4 regions of the Paenibacillus sp. FSL R7-0313 genome follow, and region 3 is predicted to be linked to each of the others. Evidence: riboswitches for the same ligand, from Rfam matches in the RefSeq annotation. Region 3 holds a riboswitch; each other region holds the start of a gene.

Region 1 (5,036 bases), 500 kb from region 3:
CACTTTTGAAATAGGCAGGCATTAGCGATACTTCTCCGTCAGGGTGTCCATGCTGAAGCCGGTAGGGCTATGGGCGATTTTGATCTGGGAGATGATGCTTGGGCTGCCAGCCTCCACGAGTACCTCGTGCATTTTACGGACAACTTCCAGCAGTTCCTCCAGTTCCCCCTCCATCGTGGTGTCGAGCGCGTTCACCTGATATTTCAGGCCGGATTGCTGAATAACTTCAATGGCGCGATCAACGTATGGATAAGAGTTCTCGCCATTTGGCGTTTTCGGAATAACCTGAATGCTAAGTAGTGTGCTTGCCATGAGAGATCACGGCTCCTTTCGAAAATATATAAAATGAACTAATGACGGTTACACTTGCCACTTCGATGACAGAATAACCCTCCAATCGCTGTTATCCCCAGATTTTTTTTGATTCCCTTCTCTAAAGGGAAAATCCGGTGATAAAGGCGACCGCTTCGCTTTTTCACGTTATTTCTGTCCTCTCCGTCCTCGTGTAAATATTAAGTTCGTTTTATATGAGAAATTTTATTGGGGTAAAAAATCGTTCGTATATGCTTTGCTCACATCGATCTGTTCATCCAGCAGTTTTTTGCTAAACATCCAGTCGGTGTAGTTCTGCCACACTTCCTGTTTTTGCTCACCCCAGCGCGGGGCGTCATCTGTGTACTTGGGACTAAGCCACTTCTGGCTTGCCAGGACCAATTCCTTGTCCAGATCCGGTACAGCCTTGATCAGAATGTTCGCTGCGTCTTCGGGATGATCGATCGCATATTGATACCCTTCAGAGGTGGCTTTCAGGAATGCTTTCACCAACTCAGGGTCGTTTTGGATCGTCTGCTCGTTTGTTACGAGGACAGGCGTGTAGTAATCCAATGCATCTGAATAATCCTTCACATATAACATGTCGATTGGTTCCCCGCGAAGTTCGGCTTCAATCCCCGTCCAAGCGTAGAAAATCCATGCGAAATCAATGTCTCGTTTTACTGCGGTGAAAAAGTCGGCATCACCCATGTTAATGTTTTTCACTTTGGATACATCGGCTCCGTCGCCTTCCATAATGGATTGCATCACGGCTTCTTCCACTGGGGAACCCCAACCGCCATAGGTTTTGCCTTCAAAATCTTTCGGTGATTTGATATTCCTATCCGCCGGAGCAGCGAACCCGGATGTATTATGCTGAATAACTGCTGCAATGGAGACGAGAGGCACACCCTGTGTGCGGGCTTGAGTTACACTCTCCTGATAACTTACGCCAAAAGGCACTTCGTTCGATGCAACCATCGTATCTGCGCCACCGGCACCTGGTTGTACAATCTCCATGTTTAAGCCTTCGGCCTTGTAAAAACCTTGATCTACAGCCGTATACAGGCCGGTATGATTCGTATTCGGTGTCCAGTCGAGCACCACTTTAATATCTTTCAGGGCGGCAGTGTCACCTTCGTTACTGCTTTCCGCATTTGTGTTGCTGTTCTGTTCTGCCGGGGCAGCTTCTTTGCCACCACATGCGGCTACAGTCACCATAAGCACGCATAAGAGCAACAATCCCATCGTTTTACGCCATTTCATCTGTGGTTCTCTCCTTCGGTATGTCCGGCCGAGTGGCACGGGGTACTCCTTGGCTTCATATCCAATCATCTTGCATAAATCGACAGATTTATACCAGTTGAGATCTGGATAACGTCACTTTTTTTAGCTCTCTGGCTATATAAAAGAACATTAAAAAAGCGTCCCGTAATCCGGGACGCGTGCAGGCGTTAGAGAGGTGGCGTTCAGCCATAGGGCTGTGCCATTTCGATATACTCCGATTCCTACGCTGGCATGATCCAGATCAGGTCTAAGGGTTAGTATCTTGGTGGGATACACTCTCAGCCGGCCAATTCCGACTCCCCTGGGAAACTATGAAGTTACGGGCATTACTAGGTGTAATTATAGGCCAGCCGGTGGAACGTGTCCAGTCAGGAACTGGATGGGTACACGTATGAACTTATCTAACAGGCCGATATACATATGTATAACAGCCTGTTTGGATGTGTTATTTTCATTAATTATCGTGGCGAATCATATAAGGCAATCTGGCTGAGTGCAAAAGCATCGGATTTTTCGCAAATCTTGTTGTTGGAATATATTGGTGATCAATGTATAATCGAAGTGCATACTATCGAAAAATGTATGAATTTAGATTTTTTTTGTATATTCCCACATCCCCCTGAGCCGATAAGGAGTAAATATATGAGCCAAATAAATGTAGTTCAAGAGATGGATGAACTTAAAAAGGTATTGTCCTATTCAAAAAATATAGGTTTCTTTTTTGGAGCAGGAAGTTCTTGTGCATTTGGGCTACCTAATATTTACAGATTAACAGATTATGTTGAAGAAAGCCTTAATAGTAGCCTTAAGCCACACTTTACAAGTCTTAAATATAGCTTAGCTAGTCTACATGCTGGTAGAAATATTAGTGTAGAAGATATATTAAACTATGTCCGACAAATAAGAGAGATAACAGGGGAAAAAGAAGAAAGAGAATATGATGGAATAAATGGAAGAGTCGCTCAAATGTTAGATGAACAAATATGCAAAAAAATATTTGATATCATTCAAGCTAAAGAGCAAGATGCAGATATTACTGATCTCAGGAAATTTTTCGCATGGCTTGACATTGCGAATAGAAATAGCATTAAAGAAATTTTTACCACTAACTATGATTTATTATTAGAAAAAGCTATGGAAGATAACCGAATTCCATATTTTGACGGATTTGTAGGTTCATACGAGCCATTTTTTTGGCCAGAGAGTATTGAGAAAATAGTAGGTAACAATGATTTGACTTTTAACTGGATAAGATTATGGAAAATACATGGTTCTTTAAACTGGGAGTTTAGAAAAGACAGTTTATCCGACAACTATAAAATTGTTAGAAATGGAAAAGTTGATGTACCAGAAAATGAACTTGTGGTTTACCCTTCAAAGGAAAAATATAATTTATCTCGTAAGCAACCTTTTATTGCATATTTTGATAAATTAAAACACTATTTATTGCAAGGAGAACGTCTCTTTATATTTTCTGGTTATTCTTTTTCAGATCAGCATATCAATGAGATTATTTTCAATGGCTTAAGACAGAATCCTCGGCTATATGCAGTATGTATGTGCTTTTCGGATGAACAAGTTGATTTTATGGAGTCAATTGCCATAACACATTTAAACCTTTGTGTAATGGGTCCAAAAAAAATGATTACTAATGGCAGGCTGTATCAATGGAAATATGATGATAGTATCGGAAATGCCAACGAAAGCAGTTTTTATTGGGACAAACAAGAAGATAAATTCATACTCGGCGATTTTAAAAAATTATCAGCTTTTCTCATTTCTAATTCAGGGAAGAAAAAGAGCATAGAGGAGGCTGTGCATGGAAAATGATATTACTTTTTTAGGGAAAATCATCCGAGTCGATTCAAATATTGTAGAAGTAGAAATTAGTGATAACATCCCATCTTCTAGCCCAATAATAGAAGGCAAGGTATACAAAATTGGTCAAATAGGAACTTTTGTAAAAATGCCTATTGGTAATGTAGTTTCGTATGGAATTGTATCAAGTGTAAGTAATACTCCAAGTAAGATTAATGACAGTGAATTAAAACAAGCAATTGGATCACGATTTCTAACCGTTAACTTAGTTGGAGAAAAGATAGGTAACGGAGATTTTGAAAAGGGGATTGGTCTATATCCAACTATAAATGATGAAGTCCATATTGTAACAGAGTCTGATTTAGTGGACATATACGGAAAGGGAAGTTTGGGTTCCACTCCTATTGGAAAACATTCGTCATCGGATAATTTAGATGTATTTGTTGATGTACATAAACTTGTACTTCGACATGCAGCGATACTAGGTTCAACAGGAAGTGGAAAATCAAATACTACCGCGGGGATGATTAAAAGAATTATCAATGATTATTCAAACTCAAGAATGGTTCTTATAGACCCCCATGGGGAATATGCAACCGCTTTTCCTGAAGCCAAGGTTTTCAAAATCAATGATACACATAACCCACTATATATTCCTTTTTGGCTTATGAATTTTGATGAATTAGCTTATTTTCTTGTAGGAGCAAAACCCACAGACGATCAAAGGCCTGAGTACAGACTACTCAGAGAGTTGGTTGTCCAGTTAAAAAAAGAAAATTATAATTTGAAGGCGGGAAACGTTAATCAAGATTATATTACTGCTGATTCACCGATACCATTTAACTCTAGGAAACTATGGTATGAAATGAATTGGTGGTTAAATGCAAGTTTTTCTTCAACTAAAAAGGATGAGCAATCTAAAGAGGATTCCAAAAAATATCTTAAAACACTGGAAGGTCAAGTAACTGAAGATTTTGGAGACTATGAAAATCTTCAGGGAGCAAAATTCCATTCTCATTTAAATACTGCTCCAAATTCACCTCCATTTAAAAGCCAACATAACGAGTACTACTCCTATGAAAAAAAGCTACTTAGCAGACTGAGAGACAGCAGGTATAACTTTATGTTTCATCCAGGTGATTACAAGGACGCAGATTCTCCAAAGGACCTGCATAACCTGCTTAATGAATGGATTGGTAGTCATCAAAGGCTAACAATTCTGGATTTAAGCAATGTCCCGTTTGAAGTACTGGACATAGCAGTTGGTTTAATAACACGTTTTGTATATGATAGTATGTTTTGGGGACGAAATGAGATTAGTACAGGTAAAAATAGACCTCTGTTTCTTGCCTATGATGAAGCCCATTCATATTTAGGTAAGAACGATGCCGCTAGCTATGCTAAGGTTGCTGTAGAAAAAATCTTTAAAGAAGGTCGGAAATTCGGATTGGGTGCTCTTGTAATCTCACAACGACCTTCAGAAATCTCAGAAACAATACTATCACAAGTCGGAACCTTCATAGCTCTTAGACTTACTAACTCCTCAGATCAGTCAATTGTAAAATCTTTAGCACCGGATAACATGAATAGTTTGATAGATTTATTACCATCTTTAAGAA
Region 2 (5,036 bases), 260 kb from region 3:
CGCTACGATAATATGTTTGAACCGAATCAGCCTCGGTGATAGGGAAGAGGGCAGATCGGACACTTTTGTATGCAGCGGGGCTTCGCTCTGGGATGTTGGATACATGAATGCCCCTCCTTTGAAGTTCAGTTGAAGATAACAACGACATGAAAAGAGAATTGCGTTTATTTCAGAGCCTGCTTCAGAGCGATATCTTAATGTAATATATCTTTATCGTATGTTCCAGTATAGTCAAAGTCAATTGATTGAGGGCATTTGTTACGCAATTGTTATATAGTTCTTAAGATATATGGGTAACATTACCTTAGTGTGTAAATTACAGGGGATTAAGTCTTATAAAAAGGAAAAATTTACAGGTTAGCCTATTTTGATTTTGGCTCTTTTTGGTTTACAGATGAGACCGTTTCTCATATAATTTATGTAACCAAGTTTCATGTGATGAAACATGAGGAGGGCATTATGCCATGGAAGATCGCAAGTTAACCGTCCGGGCTGTGGAACGGGCGCTGGATATATTATTATGTTTTACCACACGCAGTGATCTGGGACTCACCGAAATTGCCAGCCAGATCGGCTTGCACAAAAGTACAGTGCACCGTTTGATGGCTACGCTGGAGGATCGAGGGTTCGTGATCCGTGATGCAGCAACAGAGAAGTACCGACTTGGCATCCGAATCTGGGAGCTGTCAGCTCATATGTCCCGCAGTGATGATCCCGCTATTCTGCTGCTGCCTGCGATGGAGCGACTGAGAGATCGATTGGGAGAGACCGTGAGTCTGTACCTGCGTGATGGGAGTGAACGGATACGGATTCAGGCTGTGCAAAGTGATCAGGCGATTCGCCGAGTCGCCCCCGTTGGTGTTAGACTCCCGCTGTCTGTGGGCGCTTCCAGCAAAGTTTTGATGGCGTTTGCCACGGACGAGGATCGTGAAGAACTGATGAACGGCCCGGAATGGCCGGTGTTTATTGATCCCGCGGTGTATTTAGCGCAAATGGGAGATATCCGGGATAACGGATATGCGACGAGTTATGAGGAACGTGAGCCGGGAGCTGCCGCGGTATCTGTACCGATTATGGATCGCAGAGGCAATATTGCAGCTGCGCTCTCGGTCTCAGGGCCTGTCAGCCGACTCTCGCAGGAGACATTGCATGAATACGCACCTGTGTTGAAGGATGCTGCTACGCAGATGGGGCTCATGTTATCCTGATGTTGAGGTGAGGTTTTTTCTCCAATTGAGTTAGTGTTCTGGAATATAAAGGTTGTTTTTATGTTCCGGTTGCGCTACTCTGTAATGGACGGCCCAACGGAGCCAGCTTCATTGAATATGAACGGCGGCTTATGTAAGCCGCAACTTACTAACGTTACTGGGGGAGTCCGAATTGTCCGGACTGAGACGGAATCGCATGAGATTCCGGACCCTTTGCACCTGATCTGGATCATACCAGCGTAGGGAAGTAATCGGCGATATGACCTCAACCACCTCATGATGTGACCCTTGTAGTCTCCGTTAAGGAGCTGATTGAAGGTGCATTATTGGTGATGGACATAAAAGTCGGTTCCTTCGGGGACCGGCTTTTTTATATACAGGGAACGGGCGATATAGCGCGGATTTTATGGGCTTCTTTTTCGATAACCTGCGGAAGTGGGCTTGGATGAGGAGGGAAGTCTTATAGATCGATGATCTGTGGCAGCCTCCGTCTGTTGTGAACTGTACATAAATAATGTCTCCTCTGGTCTGGTGTAGGATCGCTCTTTCTTCTCTGTGCTCTGGATGATTTGGGACAGGTGCGTAAGTGAGCTGATGACGATACCAATGAAACCAAGTGAACGAACACTGAGGAGGAGACAAGCGAACATGAGTACAGGAAACCAAACGGGACAACAAGCGATGGAACAGGAACATAACGGTCAGCAGGTGGGAAAAGAAACAGGAGCGGCCGGACGGGTTCAGCCTTTTCCGGGCAGCCGCAAAGTCTACATTCAGGGCTCACGGCCGGACATTGCTGTACCGGAGCGTGAGATAGCCCTTCATGACACGAATACTCCCCAAGGGGTGGAGCATAACGAACCGCTGCGTGTCTACGATACGAGCGGCCCGATGACCGATCCCGCATTTCATGCGGATATCCGTGCAGGTCTGCCAGCCCTGCGCACCCGATGGATCACAGAGCGCGGCGATGTTGAAGCTTATCAGGGCCGTACGGTTAAACCGGAGGATAACGGACTGAAGCACGGAGGGAAGAGAGCGGGAGCCGAAGAGTACCCTGGATTACGTGGCAGACCGCTGCGGGCACAGCCAGGACGCTGTGTGACCCAGATGCACTACGCGAGGCAAGGAGTCATTACGGCAGAGATGGAGTTTGCCGCCATTCGTGAAGGCGTGGAACCGGAATTTGTGAGGCAGGAGCTGGCGAGTGGACGGGCCATTCTGCCATCCAACATCAATCACCCGGAGAGTGAGCCGATGTTGATCGGTCGTCATTTTCACGTGAAGATCAATGCCAACATAGGTAACTCTGCCGTATCTTCCTCCATTGAGGAAGAGGTCGAGAAGATGACCTGGGCGGTACGATGGGGATCGGATACGGTGATGGATCTGTCCACAGGCAAAAACATTCATACCACCCGGGAATGGATCATCCGTAATTCACCTGTGCCGATTGGTACGGTGCCGCTGTATCAGGCGCTGGAGAAGGTGAATGGCGAAGCGGAAGCGCTGACCTGGGAGTTGTACCGTGACACACTCATAGAGCAGGCAGAGCAGGGCGTGGACTACTTTACGATTCATGCAGGTGTACTGCTGCGTTATATCCCGATGACGGCCAAGCGGATGACAGGCATTGTGTCCCGCGGCGGGTCCATTATGGCAGCATGGTGTCTGGCGCATCATCAGGAGAATTTTTTGTACACCCATTTTGAAGAAATCTGCGAGATTATGAAAAGGTATGATGTGGCGTTTTCGCTGGGAGATGGACTTCGTCCAGGCAGTATCTACGATGCGAATGATGAAGCACAGATGGCGGAACTGGCTACGCTCGGTGAACTGACGCAGATCGCATGGAAGCATGATGTGCAGGTGATGATCGAAGGCCCGGGGCATGTGCCGATGCACAAGATCAAAGAGAATGTGGACTTGCAGATGGAGATATGCCAAGAGGCACCGTTCTATACGCTGGGGCCGCTGACGACCGACATTGCCCCGGGTTACGATCACATCACCTCCGCCATTGGTGCGGCCATGATTGGCTGGTTCGGCACGTCCATGCTCTGTTATGTTACGCCAAAAGAACATTTGGGCCTGCCCAACAAGGATGATGTGCGGGAAGGGGTTATCGCCTACAAGATCGCAGCTCATGCCGCCGATCTAGCGAAAGGCCATCCGCGTGCTCAACGCCGCGATGATGCATTGTCCAAGGCACGCTTCGAGTTCCGCTGGAGGGACCAGTTCAACCTGTCGCTAGACCCTGAACGTGCGCTGTCCTACCATGATGAGACGCTGCCAGCAGAAGGGGCTAAGGAAGCTCATTTTTGCTCCATGTGCGGTCCGAAGTTCTGTAGCATGCGCATTACGCAGGACATTCGTACCTTTGCGGCGGACAAAGGATTGTCCGAGAATGAGGCTGTAGCAGCGGGCATGCAGGAAAAGGCCGAGGAATATCGGACACGTTCCTAGGAGCGGGTACAGCGCAAGCTGGGCAGTCTGACATCGTTTGTAGGTGAGAATACTGCTATTATGTCGTCTGCTTCATCTTACTGATCAGCTTCCTGATACTTTTTATCAGCATTATGGTTGATTGTCTAGCAGATGTTTAATAAAATGAATGTAAGTAAACACCAATAAGAGTAGCCAGGCCAATGGCTACTCCTGCACAGCATTTGCGGTGGGTATTCCTCCGAGTGCAGCAAGTTCAGATGAAGTGACCCGTCAGGCCGTCAACCTGTGGCGGGTCACTTCTTTTTACGATCGATGTATGTCAGGAGCGCAATAATTAACATCGCGAACACGATTACGTCGTTAAAAGAGAAGTTCATAGGATCACCTCCCACTGGAGGCAAGCCTATTTCCCACCACAAATTGGCTGTACAAAGTGATTATACCATTTGAAATGCTCTTGTTCGAGAGCATTTTTATTTTGCAAAAGGAAGCAATATAGTAGTTTTCACATGATTTTAGCGATTGTAATATTTCACTCCAAACCCGCTACTACTATCGAGCCAGGCCCAAATTCTTCTCCAAATACGCGGCAAGCAATGCCAGCGGACTATGGATCTGAATACCACCATTCGTTGTAACCTGTGCAGCAGCGGGAGCCATAGACAGTTGGGCTGCCACTACCGTTTTACCCGGATACTGCTCAGCAATCTGCTGTAAGCCTTCTCGTACCGCTTCGAGATACCCTTGCTGATCTCCACGCATAATCAACTCAAATGTCCCAGGGATGCATACCGCTTCCGTCTGATATGTCTTGGCAACGTGTAGTTGCCCATTCTCATCCTCTTGCTGTAATGCCTGATTCAACCGTGCCATCGTTCCTTCAACGGTTGCCGGGTTGGTGAATGCTATTATGTAATCTCCTGCTACTCGCCGCATCTCCTGCAATAACGGATCATCTATGCCGATCACGGGCACAGGGACCTGTGTGGCTTCCTGCTCCAGTACTGTCGCAAACAGGGTACACGTGACCAGAATGGCATCGGCATGACACTCAGCGATCCATTGGAGCGTCTGGGCTACCTTCTCGTGAATAACGACCTCGGAAAAGTCAGCGTCATGTTTAAGACGGTCCAGACCTGGATCGACGTAATGGACCAATTCAACTTCATAAGGAGCAAGCGTCTCTTCAATTAAGGCGATGTTGGAATAATGAGCGTGAAAACAACCAATGGTGATCATGTGCTAAGTCCCCTTTTACAGTTCGTATATGTCATGTCATGGAAATGATTGTAGATATTTAAACCATTATAGAAACATGCCTTAGAACTGTACAGTCGTTTATGGCTCAACGCCAATAACCGCCCTTCCGCCAAGCTGCGG
Region 3 (5,036 bases):
GCTTCATTTGAATCTTCAGTATCAATCTCTGTCTTGGCAGGAGCCATGTAACTATCATATGTAGACTTATTTGTCACAAACTCATATGCAAGTCTCGCTAGCGCCTGTCGATCTGCTACGCCTGATGGATTAAATTTTACTGTTCCATCTTTTTGAACTAATCCTTTGATAAAACCAGATTGATAGGCTAGTGTTACAGAATCTTTCGCCCAGTTAGATACTTGACCCAAATCTGAGAGTTGTGGTTTGGATGTTTGACTCGTTACATCTTGAATGTCCCAACCAAAGGCCCTAACAAAAAATACAGCCAACTCTTCTCTTGTCACATTTTTATTAGGCGAAAAGCTATCTTTGGAGGTACCTTGAGCAATTCCAGATTTGACAAGTGCACCTACATATCCGGCATACCATTGATCTTCCTTTACATCTCTGAATTGACTTACTTCGACATTATCAGGCTTTAAATTAAGCGCACCGACCATAATTTTTGCTAATTGAGCTCGTGTTACCGAATCGGAAGGTTTAAATGTCCCATCAGTAAATCCTGTGAGTATTCCTTGTTCTACTAATTTGGTTATTTCCGTTTTGGAATACGAATTATCAATGTCAGTAAAAGAAGTTTTAGATGTAGCCACTTCTGCAGATACAGATAAATTGATAGATAACATAGAAACAATCAGCGACGTAGAAAGCATTAACGATAGTTTGTGATTAAACTTTTTCCATTTTGAATTCAAAACTAAAACACACTCCTCAGTAAGCTTCTGGTAGGTAAATCCAATAATATATGAATCTTTAGAACTAATTCACCTCCTAATCAATAGGATAATAATACCATGCAAATTCATAAAAACAAGATTAATAGACTATGATTTTACAAAAAAGTTGTTATCCTGAATTGATTTCAATTCTTATTATCTAAATAATTTCGCAATAAAGACAAAACGAACCTACCGAAACAAATATTTTCGGTAGGTTCGTTTTTAACTAAATTTATATATTCTAGGCTCCGAATCTCTGACGATAACCGCACTTTCGACACAACTCTTCCACAGCTTCCCGCTTGGAGAAACCATATACCAGATTGTTCGCTCGCTCACCCTCAATAATCTCCGAGAATGACTTCTCGTGCACATTACCCAAGTTAATTACACCCTCGCCATCGAGACAGCATGGAACCACCGTTCCATCTACAAGCACAGCTGCCTGACCACGCAATGCATGGCAGAAGCCTTTGCCGTCATCTTCAGGTGCATCCAGACTTGGCCACTGGAACTCATGGTCCTGATTCAGATATACATTCGGGGCAATTTTGACCCCACTGCCTGGAACTACTTTTTCCTCAATGCGGAAGTCCAGATTGAACTCACGTTCCAACACTTCAAGGGTCTCCCGATTTCGATTCATCTGAGCATTTGTGAAGTTATCCTGCGTCAGATTCCACAGTCGGAATGAGATGATGACATTGTGCTTAACGGCCTCGTGTACAAAGGACAAAATATGACGCAGGTATCCGTCACGGTCTGTTGAACCTTCATGCCCATCGAAGCTGTGCAGGGAGAAATTCATCTGCCGCAGCGCCGGTTTGCCAAGCAATTTATGCTGAGTCTTGGGCAAGAGTGTACCATTGGTTGTAATGTTCACCTTGAGTCCCTTCTCATGTGCGGAATCAAGCAACAGATCTATTTTGGGATGCAACAAGGGTTCGCCTTTGACATGTAGATAAATATGATTGGTATGTGGTTTAACTTGTTCCAGTATATTGTTGAAGACTTCAGGGTCAATGAATCCTTTGGCACGCTGCGTCTGCGGACAGAAGCTGCAAGCCAGATTGCAGATACTCGTGATCTCAATATATACTTTTTTGAACGTTTTCAACTCGGGTCCCCATTCTGCCTAGGAGGGAGAACAATCCCACCTGCATTTTGTGATCCGGCCTATACGGGCCATCCCTATTATATCGGGTTCATGAGCCGAGGTAAATTGTTCAGTTATCATGCTGCCTCTTTACAGTTCATGTTCAAGTGATATATGCTGAACACACAACTGCATATCTTGTACATTTGCACTAGGGGAGCCTTGCGGCTGAGACGAATATGACTATTCGGACCCTTTGAACCTGATCTGGATCATACCAGCGGAGGGAAGTGGAGCGGCCTTTTAGTAAGCGGAATTTTCTCAATGTATGTGAAGATAAATTGCGGATTTAACTTACAGACCCACTCATTTCTCCGGAAATGGGTGGGTCTTTTTTGTTCCTTTTGCAGAGTACAGGATGCCGTTGTTATTCCAGCAGTCTGACATCAAGGGGGTGAGGATCAGATGAGCAACCATGTAACCATTGAGAACGTTAGCTTCGCTTTTCCCGAAAAAAAAGATTCACCCGTGCTCTCCAATGTGTCGCTTCAGGTTCAACAAGGAGAATTTGTCTCGCTCATTGGCTCCAGCGGATCAGGTAAAAGCACGCTCTTCAAGCTGCTCGCAGGCTTGCACGAGCCAACCGGCGGCACCATCGATATTGCTGATGTACCGCAAGGACAACGGCTCGGACGAGTCGCCTATATGCCGCAGAAAGATCTGCTGTTATCCTGGCGTACCGTCATGGAGAACTGCCTGCTGCCTGCCGAGCTGGCACCAGGCCGACAGGACAAGGACAAACTACGAGCCGATATCATCGCTGGATTGGCAAGGTTCGGCTTGTCCGGTTATGAGCAGGCCTATCCGGATGAGTTATCCGGCGGCATGCGGCAGCGGGTGGCACTGCTGCGTACCTTGCTTACAGGCGGGCAGCTCATGTTGCTGGATGAACCCTTCGGTGCACTCGACGCTTTAACCAAACGAGAAATGCATCGCTGGTTGTTGGAGCTGTGGAAGGACTTTGGACAAACCGTGCTGTTCATTACACATGACATCGAGGAAGCCCTGCTGTTAAGTGACCGTATCATTCTGTTAACTCCAGGAGGGCAAGGTCAGCAGTTACGGGAGATAACGGTTCCTTTACCACGCCCAAGGCATTCGGACATGATCTACGAACCGGCTCTCGTGCAGATGAGGCAACAACTGGAGGAACAATTGCATGCAAAATGATAGAGCTGAGGTTAGCGTCTGGACGTGGTGTTTTAAGTGGCTCTCGAGGTCGTTTTCCCAATATGGTTTGTTTATTGTGCTCATGTTCTTATTACTGGCGATCTGGGAAGTGATTGTGCGTATGGGATGGGTGCCCTCCTTCATCATTCCTGCACCCACGGCCATCATAGGCTCACTGGTTGATCATCGTCATCTGCTGTTGACCATCCATCTGCCTGCTACCTTTATGGAGGTTATTGTTGGTTTTGTCTTGTCCATAGTGACTGGAATTACGCTGGCAACAGGCATGCATATGAACCGATCGATTGAAAAGGCCTTCTATCCCTTCATCGTGATCAGTCAGACCATACCGCTGATTGCCTTGTCTCCCGTATTTATCTTGTGGTTTGGTTACACGTTGTGGAGCAAAGTCGCCGTGGTGTTCCTAATCGCATTCTTCCCCATTGTGGTCAGTACCTACGATGGACTCCGCCATGGCGATCCGGAGCAGCGTGAACTGCTGCTCACCATGGGCGCCAGCAAATGGGATATTTTTTGCAAACTCCAGGTTCCGCTGGCACTTCCCTCTTTTTTCTCGGGGTTAAAGATGTCCGTGGTGTACTGCGTGGTTGGGGCAACGATTGGCGAATGGCTTGGTGGCAGCAAAGGTCTCGGCTACTTCAGCCGCCGCATGTCCAGCAACATGAACACGGATGCGATGTTTGCCGCTATTGTGCTGTTATCCCTGCTTGGGATCGTTTTGTTTGTACTGATTGCCTGGCTGGAGAAACGGTTTAGCATACGGCGGCATGGACATGGAGGCAAAAGAAAAGTTGGATAATACTTAGACAGAAATTAGATGTAAATACAGAAGTTACAATCTTCAGAACATACCTTATGCACAAATTCAGCAGCATCTTCAATCAGTTCACTGTCACGTTGTCGTTAACATGCTGCTGTCCATTTTCTACAAATCAAAACGATGAAATGAGGACCTTCATTTATGAATAACAAAGGTATATACTCCCTGCTTCCCATCATGCTCATTAGCCTTTTGCTGATCGTTAGCGGATGCAGCACCACGAATACCAGCAAAAACACGCCAACAACAGACGCTGCAACCAATGCACAACAAACAGGCAAGTCTGCAACCGAAACAGCATCTGACACCAAAGATAAACTGTCCATTATGCTCGACTGGTACCCGAATGCAGTACACTCCTTCATCTACGTTGCTCAAGAAAAAGGATACTTTGCAGATCAAGGTCTCGATGTCGAAATTCAGATGCCTGCGGATACCAATGATTCACTCAAACTTGTTGCTGCTGGAAAAATTGATCTGGCTCTAAGCTACCAGCCCCAAATTTTGCTCGCTCGTGGTGAGAACATTCCTGTACGTTCCATTGCTGCTGTTGTTCGCCACCCGCTTGTGCATCTGTTGACCGAAGCAAATGGCAACGTGAGCTCACCCAAAGACCTTGAAGGAAAGACTGTTGGTTATTCCTCAATTCCCCTGTATGAAGCGATGGTGCGTACGATGATCAGCCACGATGGTGGCAATCCCGACAACATGAATCTGGTCGACGTTGGGTTCGATCTGATTCCTTCGCTGGCTTCTGGACAGGCGGATGCAATTATGGGTGGTTTTATTAACCATGAGCAACTGATTCTGGAGAAAGAAGGACATGCCATGAAATCCATTAACCCCGTCGATTATGGTGTGCCTGATTATTATGAATTGGTCCTGACCGCGAGTGAAGCTGGCATTGAAGCAAAAAAAGACCAACTTACCCGGTTCGTCAAAGCGGTCCAGGAAGGACAGAAACATGTAACGGAGCATCCAGATGAAGCCTTGAATATTCTGCTCGCTCATGAGAATGAAACGTCTCCGCTTGACCCGGAGATTGAAACCAAAAGTCTGGCTATTTTACTGCCATTTATGAATGAAGATGGTCAGATGTTTGGTCGGC
Region 4 (5,036 bases), 2.6 Mb from region 3:
ACCCACAAGGTTCCCCTTCCGTCTGCAACAACACTTTGGACACTGATGAAGGACATTTTGATATTTAATGGGTTGATCATATTCGTTTCTACATTAGGATAAGGTTGCATCGGACCCTCAACAATTTCCGCTACCGTAAATCTAACGTCATCTCCCCATTTTGGAAAACAAATAAAGATACGCCCGGTTTCGGATACACTAACGCCTGTAGGCATAGCCCCGTAAAAGGAATGAACGAGTTCCAACTTACCGAAATACTTTTCCATAGGTAACATAGGTTTTTATGATATCCTCCTTAACATATTTGAATAGATATTACCTATAATATGTTCCAGACTTTTTCTAATACCTGGCCCTTAATCGTCTTTTTCTACGTGTTTTTGAAAATGTCCAAGGAACAAAAAACCAATGCGAACGACAAAATGTCGGTACGCATTGGTTTTATTAAATTTCAGGCTATCCGTCTACTTCAATGTACGATCTTTTGCTGATCGCTGAACTCATCTTGATTATCTGTTCGCTTTACGTAAGTCACTTATTTTCCATCCTGAGACTGATTACTCTCTGCAGCTTCACGACCGCGACCTCCCATGCCTCCTCGCGTATTATTTTCACCCAGTTTGGACAGGTCAACCGAAGAAGCATCAATCAGTGAATCCGAGTCCTCTTTTTGTTTCTCGGTCGTGGAAGGGATATCTCCGTCCAGTTGCCCTTGTATACTTTCTGCACGCAGCGTGCCAAGTTTGGTCAATTCTGTAACAGCTTCCTCGTACTTATCATACGTAATAAACGCTGTAGGGTCTTGCTTCACATATTCTGAGATCATGTTGTTCAGGCTTTGCACTTTTTCTTCATATTTTCCGTCTGCGAAGTATCCATCTACGATCTCCTGCAAATATTCATGATACTTGGCCTTATACTCCGGCACCTCAAGGAGCTTTCCTAAAATTGGACGTTCGTCCAGGCTGACCCCTGATACCGGCGTATCAATCGCCAGATTCACGACATCGGAGGCAGAACCAGCTTGAAATCCACCGAAGGCCATGTTGTAGTCCCAGGGCAACATGCTGATCTGTCCATCGTTTTCATACAGATAATAGTTATGTCCCATGTTGGACGTGTAACTGTCCATATTGACAACGACCGTGTGGGCTGCAAAATATCTCAGAACTTCGTCCACATCCACATATTTCTCCAGTTCGGTACCTGTGCTCAAGTTTTTGAGCGATTCAGTGACACGCTGATAATCTTCCTCTGTTGTTTTGGTCTCAGCATTGTCGAAGATGGCGGAGTAACTGGATGATTTGTCATCGGTATACACCAATGAAACACCATTGCCGCTTCCATCCATACCACCTGGACCACGGTTACCCTTCATACCTGCTTCCGGTAGTGTATTCGCTCCATCTTCCCCTGTCCCGCTGTTCATATTCGGCGGACTTGCACCATCCGGTGGCGCCATACCTTCAGTAGGAGGCTGCATATCTCCATACCCTTGTGCAAAAGGATTGCCATCTGGCCCTCCCATTCCTCCTGCCCCCATGTTGTCATCATTGTTCGGCTTGTAAAGTTCACCCTCATCATTCTTGGCTCGAGCGAGATATCCGCTGTCAATGTCTTCAACAGCCAGATACAAACCCCAAGTCTCTCCATCTACACTAATATTGGAGAATGCGAATAAAGGTGCATCTACGCCAATATAACTCATGATGTCATAACTCAAGTATTCCTTCATATAACTATTGTCGCTAATCATGTTGTTCACAACGAGCTTGTCCAACCCCATCCAAGTTTGATCCTTAACATACTCATCAAATTTGATTTTGAAACTATATCGATCCGTTGTATCATCGCTAGCAACTTGCCGAAGGCTGGAGTTACCCTTTGGACGAATTCCGACGTTTTCAATCGTTGTTCCGTTAATCGTAATATTAGCTGAGATGTACTGCTCCTCATTTGCATTATCCAGCATCTCTTTCCATGCCGTTTCATCCACATCAATCGAAATGGACATAACCTCAGTTTTGTTGATTTGATCGGCATACCCTACTGTCTGCGCAGTATTCTCCGTTTTACTCTGATTATCCGTATTCGTTTGTTCTGTTTCAGTCGAATTGCTTTCCGAGTCCACACTTCCTTGATTAGTCGAGCTGCATGCCGTCAGCATTGCAGTACATAACACCGCTACACCGATAAATTTAGGCCATTTGTATATACTCATTGCCATCACCTCATGATTGTTGTTGAATCTTTTTATATGTAATTCATCATAGATGGCAATTCTTAAATGAATCTGAATGAGTGGCGTCATATGGTACTCTCTAATTGAATGAACGACCAGTGAACTTAAGGCTCCAGCCTCCATGACATCTCCCAAAAATCAAGCTCGAAGCGACTGCACATCACGAAAATATCTTCCATTCGTTGGTACGTTTCCTCGCTACAGCCTTCTAATAGCTTATCCGTTAACGCCACAAGGGATTGATTGCTGCTGTTGTATTCAGAGGAAGCATATCCTGTGATCCACTCTCCATAAAAAGGATGATCAGCTGCACCTGGCTTTTGGGCAAGAACTTGACCAATCTCTGCATAGCTCCATGAGCAGGCCAGAATCGATACAAGTACTTCTGCTATACCGCCCGCATGGGAAACTGAGAGCATATAGTTTGTATAGGCTGCATTTTTCAGTGCAGGTTTTACCTGAAAAACATGATCCTCTGTAATTCCTAAACGCTCCATATAAGAACGATGAATTTTCATTTCACCATTCAGGATGTTATCTACGTTTTTACTAAAAAACTGCATCAATTTGGGGTCGTGCGACTTGACGATACCTAGTGCAAATACGCGGGCATAATCGAACAGGTACAAGTAGTCTTGCAGCAAATAATAACGAAATTGTTCAACCTGTAAAGAACCATCCCCGATCCCTTTAACAAAGGGATGCTCAAGACATTCCTTCCATACAGGCTGTGCTGCCTGGTGTAGTCTCTCTGAAATAGTCAATATGTGTTCCTCCAATTCATAATGTATGTATTTAAAAACAAAAAAACGAAACATCCATAGGATGTTTCGCAGACAAATACACTAAAACAAGGGGGTTCGCATGAGCTACCCAAGTACAGCGTTTCATCGTTGCATCCCTACGTTGGCATGATCCAAATCAGGTAAGGTCGGTTTAACACCCTCTCAGCCGGTTAAGGCTCCCTCGCAAACGGTTGTATGTAGTTGATTACTTTCTTGTTCCCATAAAAGAAAAAATAACATCCATTTAGTATATCAAGGGCTGTTAAATATAGTCAAGGCAGTTTGTATCCCACCTCATCACCTTTGGTGACGTATGTAAACGATGAAAACCATCATAACAATGGTTGAGTTTTATCCCCTGTTATGATGGTTTCTATTATTACTATTACTGCAAACGATTTAATGCCCGAGTTTGTTTTTTTCGACAAAAGTGAGTATTCCGTACTGGGAAGTGTTTCTCCAGCTCTCATTGGTCGTATCATTCCACTTGGCTACGTTCTGTTTACCTCCGCCCTGGTTGTCGTTAATTTGAAGCTCGAAACCGAGGACATTTCCAGCCTTTGGCGTCAGTGAATTCAACTGGATTCTGGCTTCTACGAGGTATCCTTTATTCGTTTTCTTCACAGCACTTACAAGGCGTCCGGGTGAAGCACTGCCTGCAAAGGTTGCCACATTGTCTGCACTGATTCTGAACTGGGCATCATCATATTGAAAATACGGTGTCCGCTGGTGATTCTCGTCCAGGAAAATCTCAACCGAATCCTGATCCCATGGGTTGATGCTATCTGTGATGATGTTTGGATCAGTGACGTCAATCAGCAGATATAGATACTCCCCTGACCACATTGCGCGAGCCACTGCCTCTGCACCTTCGGTCTCATTCAACCTTTTTACTTCAAATGGTACAGCCTTATTCCATAGGGCTTCTTTCTTCCCATCAATCTGAACAATCCCTTGCATAGCTTGTGCAGATTTGGGCATAGGGGCGAGTTGAATCACGCCGTATTTGCTTGTATCTTGCTCCTGAGATTGTGTTCGATCATTCCAGTACAGTGGACTATAAGGTTGTGTCCCACTTGCAGCGCCATCCGTCACACGGATATCCAAACCTGCTTCATATTCTGATCCGATTTGTATACCACCCCATGGAATGGACAATTCAACCGAATATCCGGTTTTTGTCTCACGTACACGATATGAACGCTGCTCCGCGCCCTCAGCTTTGCCTGACCGCTTAATGATTACGTGTCGGTCATCTGCTTCATATGAGGTGGTCTTGCCGTTATTGAGATCAACAAAGAGTTCTACTTTGTCATTCACATCTGCCTTCGCATCCTGAACATCCACAAGGATATACAGGTTACTATGATCCCATAAGGTGCGGAAACTGGCTGATCCCGAAGAGTCGCCCTTCAGTGGAGTAGACACCGCTTTGTTCCAGAGTGGATCTTGTGACTGTTTTTTGATATCCGGTTTACCCGAAAGTGAGACGGCTCTCTGTGTCAACACAGGTAAGCTGGATTCATCCACAAGTCCCCAGTATGCTTTTTTGGCCTTCAGGGCTGAATCAAATAGCATCGCCTGGTTGTTGTAAGACTTCTCATCTTGAAGTCCCCATAAGGTAACTGAAGAAATGTGATCTTTGTGTTTTTGGTACAAATCCAACAATTCCTTATATCGATACGCCTGTTTCACCGCAACTTCATCCGACATCTCTTCACCAAATGGAATTCCGCTATCCACATCCAGTTCCGTGATCTGAATATCCAATCCAAGTTCGACGAACATGTTGATCGTTTTTTCAATTTCGTCGATGGGCGGGGATTCCAGATTATAGTGGGATTGCAAACCCACTCCATCGATGAGTCCCTTCTCTTTCAGTCGTTTGACCAACTGATACATATGCTCTCTTTTCTCAGGGACTTCCGTGAAGTATTCGTTGTAGTATAATTTGGCATCCGGATCGGCTGCACGAGCAAATTCATAAGTTTTCTCAATGTAATCCGGAC

What was found. A riboswitch is a leader RNA that binds a small molecule or an ion and turns the genes downstream of it on or off. The one in region 3 is predicted to bind thiamine pyrophosphate.
Region 1: linked by a shared signal. The riboswitch ahead of NSQ38_RS02595 (ABC transporter substrate-binding protein) and the one ahead of NSQ38_RS00460 (ABC transporter ATP-binding protein) in region 3 are both predicted to bind thiamine pyrophosphate.
Region 2: linked by a shared signal. The riboswitch ahead of thiC (phosphomethylpyrimidine synthase ThiC) and the one ahead of NSQ38_RS00460 (ABC transporter ATP-binding protein) in region 3 are both predicted to bind thiamine pyrophosphate.
Region 4: linked by a shared signal. The riboswitch ahead of tenA (thiaminase II) and the one ahead of NSQ38_RS00460 (ABC transporter ATP-binding protein) in region 3 are both predicted to bind thiamine pyrophosphate.

The regions. Positions count from the first base shown of each region.
Region 1 covers NZ_CP150219.1:627,421-632,456, reverse strand. The annotation lists gene NSQ38_RS02605 (ABC transporter permease) at 1-22, opposite strand, end outside; gene NSQ38_RS02600 (thiamine-binding protein) at 22-312, opposite strand; gene NSQ38_RS02595 (ABC transporter substrate-binding protein) at 538-1,578, opposite strand; TPP riboswitch at 1,800-1,912, opposite strand; gene NSQ38_RS02590 (SIR2 family protein) at 2,020-3,429, shown strand; gene NSQ38_RS02585 (ATP-binding protein) at 3,419-5,036, shown strand, end outside.
Region 2 covers NZ_CP150219.1:383,023-388,058, reverse strand. The annotation lists gene NSQ38_RS01525 (alpha/beta fold hydrolase) at 1-105, opposite strand, end outside; gene NSQ38_RS01520 (IclR family transcriptional regulator) at 465-1,208, shown strand; TPP riboswitch at 1,358-1,471, shown strand; gene thiC (phosphomethylpyrimidine synthase ThiC) at 1,890-3,674, shown strand; gene NSQ38_RS01510 (hypothetical protein) at 4,209-4,895, opposite strand.
Region 3 covers NZ_CP150219.1:127,049-132,084, forward strand. The annotation lists gene NSQ38_RS00450 (S-layer homology domain-containing protein) at 1-737, opposite strand, end outside; gene NSQ38_RS00455 (radical SAM/SPASM domain-containing protein) at 1,003-1,878, opposite strand; TPP riboswitch at 2,061-2,163, shown strand; gene NSQ38_RS00460 (ABC transporter ATP-binding protein) at 2,323-3,087, shown strand; gene NSQ38_RS00465 (ABC transporter permease) at 3,077-3,907, shown strand; gene NSQ38_RS00470 (ABC transporter substrate-binding protein) at 4,070-5,036, shown strand, end outside.
Region 4 covers NZ_CP150219.1:4,456,276-4,461,311, forward strand. The annotation lists gene NSQ38_RS19540 (L-dopachrome tautomerase-related protein) at 1-275, opposite strand, end outside; gene NSQ38_RS19545 (CotH kinase family protein) at 536-2,221, opposite strand; gene tenA (thiaminase II) at 2,347-3,006, opposite strand; TPP riboswitch at 3,123-3,220, opposite strand; gene NSQ38_RS19555 (sugar-binding protein) at 3,427-4,008, opposite strand; partial or broken gene NSQ38_RS19560 (endo-1,4-beta-xylanase) at 4,027-5,036, opposite strand, start outside.